Regions from separate parts of the Sphingomonas radiodurans genome, predicted to be linked through region 1. Evidence: riboswitches for the same ligand, from Rfam matches in the RefSeq annotation. Region 1 holds a riboswitch; the other holds the start of a gene.
What was found. Region 1 has a riboswitch for cobalamin ahead of LLW23_RS04545 (hypothetical protein). Riboswitches for the same ligand answer to the same signal wherever they lie in the genome.
Positions count from the first base shown of each region.

Region 2: linked by a shared signal. The riboswitch ahead of LLW23_RS13185 (TonB-dependent receptor plug domain-containing protein) and the one ahead of LLW23_RS04545 (hypothetical protein) in region 1 are both predicted to bind cobalamin.

Region 1 is NZ_CP086594.1:915,792-922,102, reverse strand. Features, by position in the region: gene LLW23_RS04560 (arylamine N-acetyltransferase family protein) at 1-215, shown strand, start outside; gene LLW23_RS04555 (AMP-binding protein) at 371-2,227, opposite strand; gene LLW23_RS04550 (cobalamin-binding protein) at 2,384-3,310, opposite strand; gene LLW23_RS04545 (hypothetical protein) at 3,310-3,840, opposite strand; cobalamin riboswitch at 4,006-4,210, opposite strand; gene LLW23_RS04540 (hypothetical protein) at 4,255-4,476, opposite strand; gene LLW23_RS04535 (acyl-CoA dehydrogenase family protein) at 4,521-5,681, opposite strand; gene LLW23_RS04530 (hypothetical protein) at 5,759-6,311, opposite strand, start outside.
Region 2 is NZ_CP086594.1:2,816,885-2,823,195, reverse strand. Features, by position in the region: gene LLW23_RS13190 (ABC transporter substrate-binding protein) at 1-642, shown strand, start outside; gene LLW23_RS13185 (TonB-dependent receptor plug domain-containing protein) at 657-2,606, opposite strand; cobalamin riboswitch at 2,828-3,048, opposite strand; gene LLW23_RS13180 (glycoside hydrolase family 130 protein) at 3,194-4,480, shown strand; gene LLW23_RS13175 (hypothetical protein) at 4,662-5,534, shown strand; gene glpK (glycerol kinase GlpK) at 5,757-6,311, opposite strand, start outside.

The DNA of each region.
Region 1 (6,311 bases):
CCGTGCCGGACGGGCGGTTCACGACGCTTCGGCTGGCGAGCATCGTGTTGCCGCATGGCTTCGCGAGCCTGACTGACCGGGCGTATCGCCGGCGTGCGGGGGCGGAGGAGGCCGCGGGGACGATCGATGATCCGCGGGTGTATCGGATGCGGCTGGGGCTGATGTTCGGAATCGCGCTGTCGGCGGAAGAAGTGGCGGCGCTGGGGTTGTTTTGATCCGTCCGCGATCGTCATCCCAGCGGAAGCTGGGATCGCATGCGGCACTACCTCGTCATGCCGGCACGAGGCCGGCATGACGAGGAGTTGGGCGAGCGGCATGCCCCGCAACAGTGCGACCCCAGCTTTCGCTGGGGTGACGGTGAGGGGCCGGATCAGCTGCCGCGCAGGTCGATCACACCCTCTGTCACCTCGTCGGCGTAGAGTGCGGTCACGAAATCGGCGCGGGCGGTGAGGGTGGCGCGCTGGTTGACGTAGCCCTTGTCGGTGATCTCGCCGGCGTCGATCGAGGGCGGCGAGCGCAGGATCGTGAAGCGGCCGACGCGGCGGGAGCCGCCGCCGGCTTCGGCGTTGAACGCTGCCAGTTTCTCGGCGACTAGGCCTTCGAGCGTCGGGATCGGGTCGGCGCCGGGCACCGCTTCGGCGAGCGTCTGGAGCGCGGCTTGCGAGGGCCAGGCGAGGATCGCGACGAACGGCTTGTCTTGCCCCGCGACGACCGCATCGTGGATATAGGGCGAGCAGGCCGCGACGATGTCGGGGCGCAGCGTGCCGACCGAAACCCAGGTGCCCGACGAGAGCTTGAAATCCTCGGTAACGCGGCCGTCGAACACGAGGCCTTCCTCGGGGCGGTCGGGATCGAGGAAGCGCGCGGCGTCGCCGAGCTTGTAATAGCCTTCGTCATCGAAGGCGGCGGCGGTCTTTTCGGGATCATTGTGGTAGCCCGTCGTGACGGTCGGGCCCTTGACGCGCACTTCGAGCTTGTCGCCGCTCGGCACCAGTTTCAGCGTCGTGCCGGGCAGCGGGAGGCCGATCAGCCCGACGCGCTCGGACGCCCAATGTACCACTGTCACGCCCTGCGTTTCGGTCGCGCCATACATGGTGACGAAGGGGAGGCGCTCGCCCGTCTCGGCGATGGCGAGCGCCTGCATCCGTTCATACAGATCGTCCGATAGCGTGGCGCCGCCATAGCCCATGTAGCGCAGGTTCTTGAAGAAGGCGCGGCGCAGCACGGGATCGCGCTCCATCGCGTCGGCCAGCATCGCGAAGGCGACAGGCGCCGAGCCGAAGGTGTTGGGGGAGATTTCGTAGAGGTTCTTGATCGTCGTTTCGAACAAGCCAGCGACGGGCTTGCCTTCGTCCATGTACAGTGTGCCGCCGGCCTTGATGTTGCCGTTGAAGTGGATGTTGCCCGCCGAGATGTGGCTCCATGGCATCCAATCGAGCGAGATCGGGTGATCGACGGGATCGGGATCATCGCGCAGGCCGTCCTGCGCGGCGAGCAGGTTGACGAGCATGCCCTGGTGCTGCGGCACGCCCTTGGGCATTCCCGTCGAGCCCGAGGTGAAGAGATATTTGGCGACGGTGGCGTGAGTGAGCGCGCCGCGGGCGGCGTCGACCGCGGGGGTGGGCAAGGTCGCGGCGAGATCGGCGAAGGCGATCGTGCCGTCGCCGCCATCGACGGTGACGAAGGTAAGATCGGGCGCGAGGGTGCGGAGCGTGTCGAACGCGCGGGCGAATTGCGTGGCATTTTCGGCGAAGACCACGCGCGGGCGGACAGTGGCGAAGCAATGCTTGAGCTTGGCGTGGTCGGTCGAGATCAGGCTGTAGGCGGGGCTGATCGGGGCGATCGGCACGCCGGCGGTGTAGCAGCCGAGCATCAGCAGCGCCTGGCTGATCGAATTCGGGCTGAGGCACAGCACCGCGTCGTCTGCACCCAGCCCGCGATCGAGCAGCCATTGCGCGACTCCGTCCGCCGCGCGCTTCGCCTCGGCATAGGTGACGCCCTGCCACGCCCCGTGGCCGGGCGCGCGCTGCATCAGCATCGGGCGATCGGGCGTGCTGGCGGCCTGATCGGCGAGCAGGTGCGGCACGGATTGCGCCGCCTGCGCCATCGCATGGTTCGAGCGGACCAGGATCGTCCCGTCGGGGCGATGCTCGACGGCGACGTCGGGGCCCTTTTGGGGGAAGCGTTTGAACGGAGGCGGCGTTGGGGCTGCCGGCGCGGTGGCCATCTGGGTCTCTCCAATGTTTTGACCCAGTATAAGCCGTTCGTATTAGTGGCGCCTAGTGCGTAATTCGTTTCGCCGCCCCGGCCATGAGCCAGGGTCCCGCTATCGCCGGCCGCTGGAAGAAGCGGGACCCCGGCTCGAGGCCGGGGTGACGTTGCGCTATTGCGCAGGGAGGCGGATCCAGCGTTGCTCGCCGCTGGTGTCGTCGGTGCCTTCGATGCAGGCGGCGATAATCTCGGCGGATTCGACCAGTCGCGGGCCGGGGCGGTTGAAGAAATATTGGCCGTCGGTGACGAACACGCGCCCCTCGCGCACCGCGCGCAGTGAGCGCCAATCCTGGCGGTACGCGAGCGGGGCCATGTCGATCATCGTCTGCGGCACGCGATAGCCGCACGGCATCATGACGATGATGTCGGGATCGGCGGCGAGCAGCGCTTGCCATTCGAGCCATGGCGAATGCTGGCCGGGGGTGGCGAACAGCGGCGTGCCGCCGGCGATCTCGATCAGTTCGGGCACCCAGTTGCCGGCGGCCATCAGCGGTTCGATCCACTCGATCGCGGCGATCGTCGGCCGCGTGCCGCGCTGGCGCGCGCGATCCTCCAGCGCGGCCATGCGCAGCCGCAGATCGGCGACCACCTCGACGGCGCGATCCTCCGCGCCGACCGCGGCGCCGACGCGACCGATGTCACCCCAGACATCGCCGAGATCGTCGGGGGCGAGCGACAGCAAGTGCGGCGCGGTGCCGACCCAGGCGGACAGCGCCTCTTCAAGGTCGGCGGGCGTCACCGCGCAGACCGCGCATTGCGACTGGGTGAGGATCACGTCGGGCTTGAGCGCGCGCAACGCCTCGGCGTCGACGGCATAGACCGACAGGCCCTGGCGCACGATCTCCTGCACGCGCCGGTCGATTTCGATCGAGGTCAGCCCCTTTTCGAGCTTCGTCGAGGTGAGGACGGGCAGCGCCTTCACGAACGGCGGGTAATCGCATTCATGCGAGCGGCCGAGCAATTGCTCGCCGAGCCCCAGCGCGACGGCGATCTCGGTCGCGCTCGGCAGCAGCGATACGACTCGCGGATGCGCGGCCATCAGCCCAGCCGGATAAAGCGCGAGTTCCCGAACAGCTGCGGCGCACCGAGCGTCGCGACGAGATGCAGGCCGGTGAGGACGGCGAGCCACAGCGCGTCGTTCGCGAACAGCCGCAGGACGATCGCTGGGGTGAAGGTGTCGGTGCCGCCGAACGCGAGCGCGAAGGCGAACAGCAGGCCCTCCCAGACGGCGAATGCGGCGACGAACGCCACCGCCAGGCGTATGAGGCCAGTGCCGCCGAGGCGGCGGACCAGCGGGATGACGGCGAGGCTTGCGGCGCCGAGCGCGAGGCCCCAGCCGATCGCATAGCCATCGACCGGATAGCCGAGCAGCGCGAAGCCGAGGAACTGGTTTGCCGCCCAGGCGCCGAGCACCGCGATCACGGCCTGGCCACGCGGCAGCGTCTTCGCGGCGATCGTGGCCAGCGCGACGAATGGCATCATGCAGGCCGTCGCGAGCGAGCCGAGCACGGCGGCCGCGGCGAGCGTGACCGTCCAGAGGGTGGTGTTGAATTGTGTCGTCATCATCATCGTCCCGCGGCGCCGAGCGACCAGGCAGGGGCGTCCGCGCGAACGGCCGACCGGGCGGTGGACGGACGCCGCGTCCTCCTCGCCCCGCATCGGTGCGGCCCCCGCCGCATGTTCGTCGCCCAGACGAATTGGGGTTCGCGCCGGGCCGATCCCATGGACCCGACAAGAGCGACATCGCGGTCGGTCGGTCTCCTGGCTCGCGGGTCACCGCATGTCATGCGCCTTCCCGGGGGGTGCCCCAGTGGCCGCGCGCCGTTGCCGGCCCGCTTGCACGCCATGCTCGCCGCTTACAGTTGCAGGGTCAGCCGCAGATTCGCACTGCGTTCCCGGTACCGGCGCGAGTGCCGACACCACCGGTGCCGACGGATGACGATTATCGCGATGGCTGGCCGCGCGCAACCGGTACGCGTGCCGTCAGCTTTTGTCGGCGCGCACCGCGACGCTGACGATCACTGCGGTGGAGAGCAGGATCGACGAGACGAGCGCGCCGATCGCGAGCAGGCCCTGGCTCGTCACCGTCACGCCGACGCTGAGCTTCGTCCGCCGGCCGATCCGCAGCGCGATCTTGCCGCGGTGATAGACCGGGGCGGGGGCTGGGACGGTGGTGAGGGCGGGCAGATTGGCTTGCGGCATCATTGCTTAACGCGGTCCGTGTGGCGTGGTTCAGGCATCGATCGTTCTCAGAACGAGCGGGGCAGGCCCAGCACGTGTTCCGAGACGAATGACAGGATCAGGTTCGTCGAGATCGGTGCGACCTGATAGAGGCGGGTTTCGCGGAACTTGCGTTCGACGTCGTACTCTTCTGCGAATCCGAAGCCGCCATGCGTCTGGATGCACGCCTCGCCAGCGGCCCAGCTTGCCTCGGCGGCGAGCATCTTGGCCATGTTCGCCTCGGCACCGCAATTCTCGCCCGCCTCGTACAGCCGGATCGCCTCGTGCGTCAGCAGCTCGGCGGCGCGCATCTGGGCATAGGCGCGCGCGATCGGGAATTGGATGCCCTGGTTCTGGCCGATCGGGCGGCCGAACACCTTGCGTTCATTGGCGTAGGCGGTGGCCTTTTCGATGAACCATTTGGCGTCGCCGATGCACTCGGCGGCGATCAGCGCGCGCTCGGCGTTCATGCCCGACAGGATGTACTTGAAGCCCTTGCCTTCCTCACCGATCAGGTTCGCGGCGGGGACGGGGACGTCGTCAAAGAAGACCTCGGTCGACGAATGGTTCATCATCGTCTGGATCGGTCGGATCGTCATGCCCTCCTTCAGCGCTTCGCGCATGTCGACGAGGAAGACCGAGAGACCATCGGTGCGCTTGGTGAGCTGATCCTGCGGGGTGGTGCGCGCGAGGAGGACCATGAGATCCGACTGGAGCGCGCGGCTGGTCCAGATCTTCTGGCCCGAGACGATGTAGCGATCACCATCGCGGCGCGCGAAGGTCTTGAGCGAACCGGTGTCGGTGCCGCTGGTCGGCTCGGTGACGCCGAATGCCTGGAGGCGCAGCTTGCCGCTGGCGACGTCGGGCAAATAGCGCTGCTTCTGCTCCTCGCTGCCGTGGCGCAGGATCGTGCCCATGACGTACATCTGCGCGTGGCACGCGCCGCCGTTGGCGCCCTGCTGCTGGATCTCCTCGAGGATCGCGGCCGCGGCCGAGAGCGGGAGGCCGGCGCCGCCATATTCCTCGGGGATCAGCACCGAGAGGAAGCCGCTGGTGGTGAGCGCGTCGACGAATTCGGTGGGGTAGACGCGCTCGCGATCCTTTTCGCGCCAATATTGGCCGGGGAAGCCGGCGCACAATTTGGCGACTTCGCCGCGAATGTCAGAATAATCCGGCCAGTTGCTGCTCATCCAAACCCTCCACCCGCATCTGGCGTTCGCGATAGGAACAGCATGGCGCTTCGGCCACCGTTATTGTGCGCGCGGGATCAGTCGATCGTCGCCCAACAGGCTTTCCCAGCCGCATCGTAGCGACGCATCGCGGCGACCAGTTCGTCGCGGAGCGACACGTCGACGAGCGCCGCGGGGAGCAGCGGATCGCGGTTGATCGCGCGGATTACCGACTGGCCGAGCAGCAGCGTCTCGCGTGCCGCGGCGTCGCGCGACAGGGTGGGCAGACGGGCGAGGCTGACGGCCATTTCGGCGATCCACTGCCGGTAGCTCGCTTCGAGCGGTTCGGCCGGCCAGAGCGCGCGCCATGCCGCGTCTTCGGCGGGCAGCGCGGCGGTGTTGCCGAGCGCCACTGCGGCGGCATCTAGGCCGATCGCGTGCATGTCAGCGACGAGATCGGGGAGCGGCTGCCCGAGATTGTCGGGGCGCACCCAGGCCGCGGCGGTCGTCGGCGCGAAGCCGTGGAGCAGCAGCGCGCGCTCGCGGCGGCGGAGTTGGCGCCGATCGCTGCGGCCGAGATGTTCGGCGAGGATGATCGTCCAGCGGCCGTCCCACGCGCGCACGCGGCGCGGCGCCTCGCTCCAGCCGCGC
Region 2 (6,311 bases), 1.8 Mb from region 1:
GATCCCGGCATGTCGGCGGACGCCGTCAAGGCACGCGCTTACCCCGTCACGCGTGGCGCGGCGGAGGACGTGCTGGCGCTCCGTCCCGACCTGATCGTCGCTGCGCCCGGCCGGGTGCAAGCGACGATGGCGCAGCTCCGCGGTCGCCGCATCGCGATGCTCGATGTCGCCTCCGCCGATCGCTACGCCGATATCGTCAGCCAGATCCGCGACGTAGCACGCGCGATCGGCCACCCTGCCCGCGGCGAGGCACTCATCGCCCGCATGAACGCCGGCATGGCCACCATTCCGAACGACGCCGGCCGCGGCAAGATAGCCGCTTATTATCAGCGCCGCGGCTATCTCACCGGCACCGGCACATTGGTCGACGAACTCCTCCGCCGCGTCGGCCTGCGTAATCTCGCGACCCGGCTCGGCAAACCGCCGCTCGCCCGCGTCGGCCTCGAAGAACTCGTCCGCGCCCGCCCGGACTATCTCGTCGTCGAGAGCGAGACCGACCGGATCGCCGATCAGGGCACCGAAATGCTCCACCACCCGCTGCTGGCCAAGATCCCGCGCGTCCGCTTGCCCCAAGCGTGGACGGTTTGCGGCGGCCCGGCGTACGTCCGCGCCGCGCGATCGATCGCGGCGCAGATTTCCTGAGGCCGCGGCAGCCATCAGAACCGCGCCCGTACGCCGCCGTACGCCGCACGCCCCGGCGCCACGAAGCTGAAGATCTCCTCATACCGCTCGTCGGTCACATTCTCGACCCGCCCGAACACTGAGAGACTATCCGAAACTTTGTACTCTGCGTTCAGGTTCACCAGAACGAACTCCGGCAACGACACGATAGGTGACGTCACATAGGTCGGATCGGTGAAGGTGATGTCCGTCCGCCGCCCATTGTACCGCACCGTCAGCGTCCCCGAGAGACGCTCGTTGGTGCTGAACACCGTCGTGTTGAGGCTCGCGATATGCTTAGGCCGGCGCACTTCCTCGATCCCGTTCTCGCGCGCCTTCAGATAGGTATAGGCCAGGTCGAACTTGATCTGCGGGATCGGCCGCGCCGACACGAACGCCTCGACGCCATGCTGCGTCGATCGCGTGGTGCGGTTCGCCGGCGTCGCGACGAAGGTGGGCGCCGGATAGGTCGTGAAGACCTCGTCCTCGAGCCGGCTGTCGAAATAGGTTACGCCGATCGTCGCTTTCCCACCGGCGATTTCCTGGTCCGCCCCGGCCTCCCAACCCTTCGACTTCTCGGGCTTCAAGTCCGGATTGCCGATATAGCGGCCGTCCGAAAAACCGAAGAGCTCGAAATACCCCGGGTTCTTCACCCCCGTGCCATAGGCGCCTCGCACGCGCAGCCCGAACGGCAAGCGATATCCGGCCTGCGCACGCCACGTCGTCACATCGTCGAAGCGGTTGTTCTGGTCGCGCCGGATGCTCGCGCCGGCGGAGAAGGCGTCATCGACGGTCAGCTCATACTGCCCGACAAAACCCCAATTGTCGGTCGAGCGACGCCCGCGGAAGAACGGGAAGCTCGGCGATTGCGGGGTCGTGTTCTGGAATTCCTCGCGCTCGAAATCGACCGCCCCCGTCACGCGGTTGACCACGCGCTCGCTGCCGAAGCGGAACGAGCTCTCGAACGTCCCCTTGTAGCGCCGCCCCTTGTCGCCCGAGCTGGTGCCGGTGCGCGTGAGGTTCTCGCGCGTGGTATCGGCGATCTGCCCGGTCAGCGCATTGGTCCAGCGACCATCCGCGAGCGCCAGCTCGGCGCGCGCGAGGCCGTAGAACGCTTCGTTGCGATACTGCACCCCGGGGCTGTCGACCGTGGTGCCAAACACCGGACTGCTGCCGCGGTTCTCGGAGTTGTTGGTCAGCGCGTCGGTATAGCTGTAGCGGCCGACGCCGGTCAGCTTGAAGATGTCGGACGGCCGCCACGTCACCTTGGCGCTTGCCCCGATGCTGGTGGCTCCCACGTCACGCGTGCCGCCGCGCGCCGTAGGCGTCCCATCGGTGCGGTACACCGAACCCGACAGTGCATAATCCACCGTCTCGCCAGCGCCCGCCGCACGCGCGCCGCCCGTCACCGTCCCGAACGATCCGCCTTCGACCCGCGCCGAGAAGCCCGGCGCTTCGCGCCCGGTCAGTGTGATGTACTGGATAACGCCGCCTATCGCGTCCGACCCGTACAGCGACGATTGCTGCCCGCGCAGCACCTCGATTTTCGCCGCCTCGTCGTTGATCAGCGTACCGAAATCGAACTCGCCCTGATACGGGTCCGACACTTCGATCCCGTCGATCAGGACGAGTACGTGGTTCGCCTCGGAACCACGGATGCGCACCTGCGTCGATCCGCCGACCCCGCCGGTGCGGCTCACGGCAAGCCCCGGCACGTCGCGCAGCACGTCGGAAACGATCCGCGTCTGGCGCTCGGCAAGATCGCCGGCGCTGATCAGCGTCACCGATGCCGGCAGGTTGCGCACCTCGACCGCCTCGCCCGAGCGCGATCCAGTGACGACGATGTCGTTCCCCGCTTCGTCGGTGGTGGGCAGCGTCGGATTGCTTTGTGCGAACGCCGGCAGCGCGGCACAAAGGGCGAGCAGCGATACGAATGTCTTGGTCATGTTGTCTTCCCCCGCGTCGATCGATGAGACGCGGCGGGGCCGTCCGCGCGAGCGGACGCCGACACATGGCGAGGGCGAGCGCGGTGCCCGAGCGACCATGCGCCGACCACGGCCCCGAAGCCGCGCAGCGTCCGGGCACCGGCAAAGTGAAACTTCGCCGCCACCCGTTGTCGCTCGAACGGAAAAATCCCTCCGTGCCCCGGCCATCCCCTGGACCAGAACAATGAGCGACAGCGCCGGCAGGTCTCCTGGCTCGCGGGTCATCGCTCGATGCACGCCTTCCCAGGTCGCCCCAGTGGCTGGCCGGACATGACGTCCGGCGCATGTGCATCTCGCTCACCGCTTACAGTTGCAGGGACAGCCGCGGAATTGAGGGGCAAGCCCCTCGCACCGCATTCCCGTTTTCAGCCCCTCTCGGGGCACCGGCGCGATCTTTGAAACCAGATTGAACCCAGCTCCGGCGCCGCCTTTATGACAAAGCGGCGCGCGCGCAAACCGCAAATATCACGGCCACCGGACCCGTTCCACCGGCCGACCGTTCCCCCTCCGCAACAACGGTACTCCCCCGACACAAAGGAACGGATCGGATGGACGCAGCGGACGTCTTCACGAAGCTCTCGATCGAACTCAAGCCCAACCCCTCGCGCACCGTCATCCGCCCCTTCAGCTTCGGCTATCCGGAGCCGTTTTCGGAAGGGCGCACCCCGCGGATGAAGCAAGTGGCGCAGCGCGTCCTGGCGCTCGACCCGGCGCTGCGCGAACGGATGCGCAGCCTGCTGAACATCCCGATGCACGAACGCCACGAGAATGCCGACGCGACTTTCCTGCGTCGCTTCGAATTGGTGCGCGATGAACTCGGCCTCGCGGCGGACCTTCCGGAAACCGAGCGACTGCTGATCGGCGCTTACTTGAGCCAGGAATATGCCTTCGAGGCCGCCGCGCTGTTCAACCCCAGCATCGTGCGCATGCCCGACGCTGACGTCAGGGACGGTTGCCTGCCGTTCCTCCTGTCGCTACGTGGGATCGGGGAAGGCCACATTTCTTCGATCACGTTCCGTACCGGTACCTGGGACGGCGGCACGGGCCTCGTGCTCGACCCCGCGAGCGAGCATGGCACCCCGCCGCGCATCGATGGCGAGGAAGACGGCTGGACCCGCCTGATGTGCGAGGACAGCGACGAAGCGTCCGAGACGGTGATCTTTCCGGTCCTGCCCAGCCAGCGCCAGGGCGTCGAGGATCTGCGCCTCGTCAATTTCACCGACGACGATGGCACGCAGAGCGTGATCGGCACTTACACCGCTTTCGACGGCTCCACCGCGCGGCAGGAGATGCTGCGTGCGGTCGACCTGCGCACCTTCCAGATGCGCGCACTCGACGGGGCGATGACGGCGTACAAGGGCATGGCGCTATTCCCGCGCCGGATCGACGGCCAGTTCGTCATGCTCGGCCGGCAGGATAACGAGAATATCTGGCTGCTCCGCTCGGACTCGCTTCACCAATGGGAAACCGGCGAGCGGATCATGGCGCCAAAATATCCGTGGGAATTCGTACAGATGGGCAATTGCGGCTCGCCGATCGAGCTCGACGAAGGGTGGCTGGTGTTCACACACGGCGTCGGCATGGTGCGCGGCTATTGCGTCGGCGCCTGCCTGCTCGACAAAGCCGATCCGTCCCGCGTGCTGGCGCGTACACCCTCCCCGCTGCTGTTCCCCAGCGCCGAGCAGCGCGGCGGCTATGTCCCCAACGTCACCTACAGCTGCGGCGCCCTGCTCCACGGCCGCCGCATCCTGCTGCCCTACGCCATCGCCGACGAATATAGCGCATTCGCGGTCGCCGAGGTGGCGGACATCCTGTCGGTGATGGTGCCGGCGTAAGGGAGCCGGGCAACCACCGGTCACCCCGGCCTTGAGCCGGGGTCCCGCCGCCTTGCGCCTTGAACCCCCAATCGGATCCGAGCCCCCCCTTGTCGCCCGTCCTGCCTACGATAGCATCGCCGACACCTAACATACTATTTTTGCTGTATACGTTCTGAGGAGACGAGCTAGATTATGGTAAATGGGTGGTCTCAATCGAAAGCACCGGCGCGCGGGAAAGCAATTCAGGCCGAAACCTCGTGACGCCTATCGGATTTTACCGATACCGTTTCGTGCGCAGTTTGACGCACTGGCGGTTCTCGGCGGCTTTGCCAATCACGTGTCGATGTCGCAGGTGGGATTGCCAACCACGGTAAGCGGCTCCCTTGCATCAATGGTCTTTGCGAAATCGTGCGCGCATGCCCGTTCTATCGGAGCGATCGCCGTACAGTCATCGATGTTTGACCATCACGCGATCATGTCTTTGACACGAATGATCCTAGAAGCTTCGACAATGATTGCTTACCTGCTCGATCCGGTTTCTGATGACGAGTGGGCATTTAGGCACACCGTATTGAAGCTACACGATACAGTTTCGCGTATTAAGCTACTTAGAAGCTTTAATGCTCCCTCAGATGATCTTCGAACAGGTCGAGAAGAACTCAAGTCAATAATTATCACCAGTCCGATCTTTAGTAGCTTGCCTAAAGATCGTCAAAACCGCCTGACTAATGGTGAAGATATGTTCGTGATAGGTATGCGAACGGTTGCAACCAAGATCATGGGTTGGAATGAAACCAAATTTATGGGCATTTACGCATATTTTTCCGCTCATACGCACTCGGCCCCAATGAGTTTTGTACGAATGGCGAATCACGAGATCGATTACTACCACCCAAGCTACGCCCAAATCAGCACCTTAGCGTTGTCGCTGGAAGTCTCACTCGCCTGCTTGCGCCGATCCATGCTCAGAATGATTGATGAACATCCCGAGCAGATTCCCCTTTACCATCCGGACTTACTAACCGACGCCAGACAACAGGACGCCGAGAGTCCATTTTTCGCTGTCGATTAAAGGTCCAAGTCTTTCTACTCAATTTAGCTAGCTTTGCCGCATTTGGCAGACCAAGAAGCTCGGCCCAAACGGTCTAAAGAATCAGAAGCTGCGTGTCCGGCGACGCGCATCGAAGCGATTCGATCAATAACCCTCGAGCCCTTCTACCCCATCAGCGATGAACAAAAAATCGAAGAAGGGTTTGGTGCTTCAATTCACCTTCGACCCCTGGCTCTTCCCCGATCAACCAAGGTTTGAGGAAGAACAATCGCTCAGCGTCCGCCGCACTGCGTCACGCCAGCCAGCCACCAACGGCGCACGCGCCTCCTCACTCATCGCCGGCTCGAAGCATCGCTCACGCGACCACAGCGCAGCGAGTTCGTCGAGGCCGGACCAGATCCCCGTCGCCAGCCCCGCGTGGAACGCGGCGCCGCGCGCGGTCGTCTCGAGGTCCGCGGGCCGCTCCACCGCGATGTCGGTCAGGTCGGCGAGGAAACCGCACAGCCAGTCGTTCGCTGCCATCCCGCCATCGACGCGCAGCAGCTGCGGCCGACTTCCCGCATCCGCCGCCATTGCCTCCGACAGATCGAGCGTCTGATACACCACCGCCTCCAGCGCCGCGCGCGCGAGGTGCGCCGCGCTACTGTCCAGCGTCAGTCCATGGATCGCGCCGCGCGCGGCCGGGTCCCAGTGCGGCGCGCCGAGCCCGACGAACGCAGGCACCATGTAGACGCCGTGGCTGTCGGGAACGCTCGTGGCCATGTCGGTCGTCTGGCTGGCATGGGTGATGATCCCCAG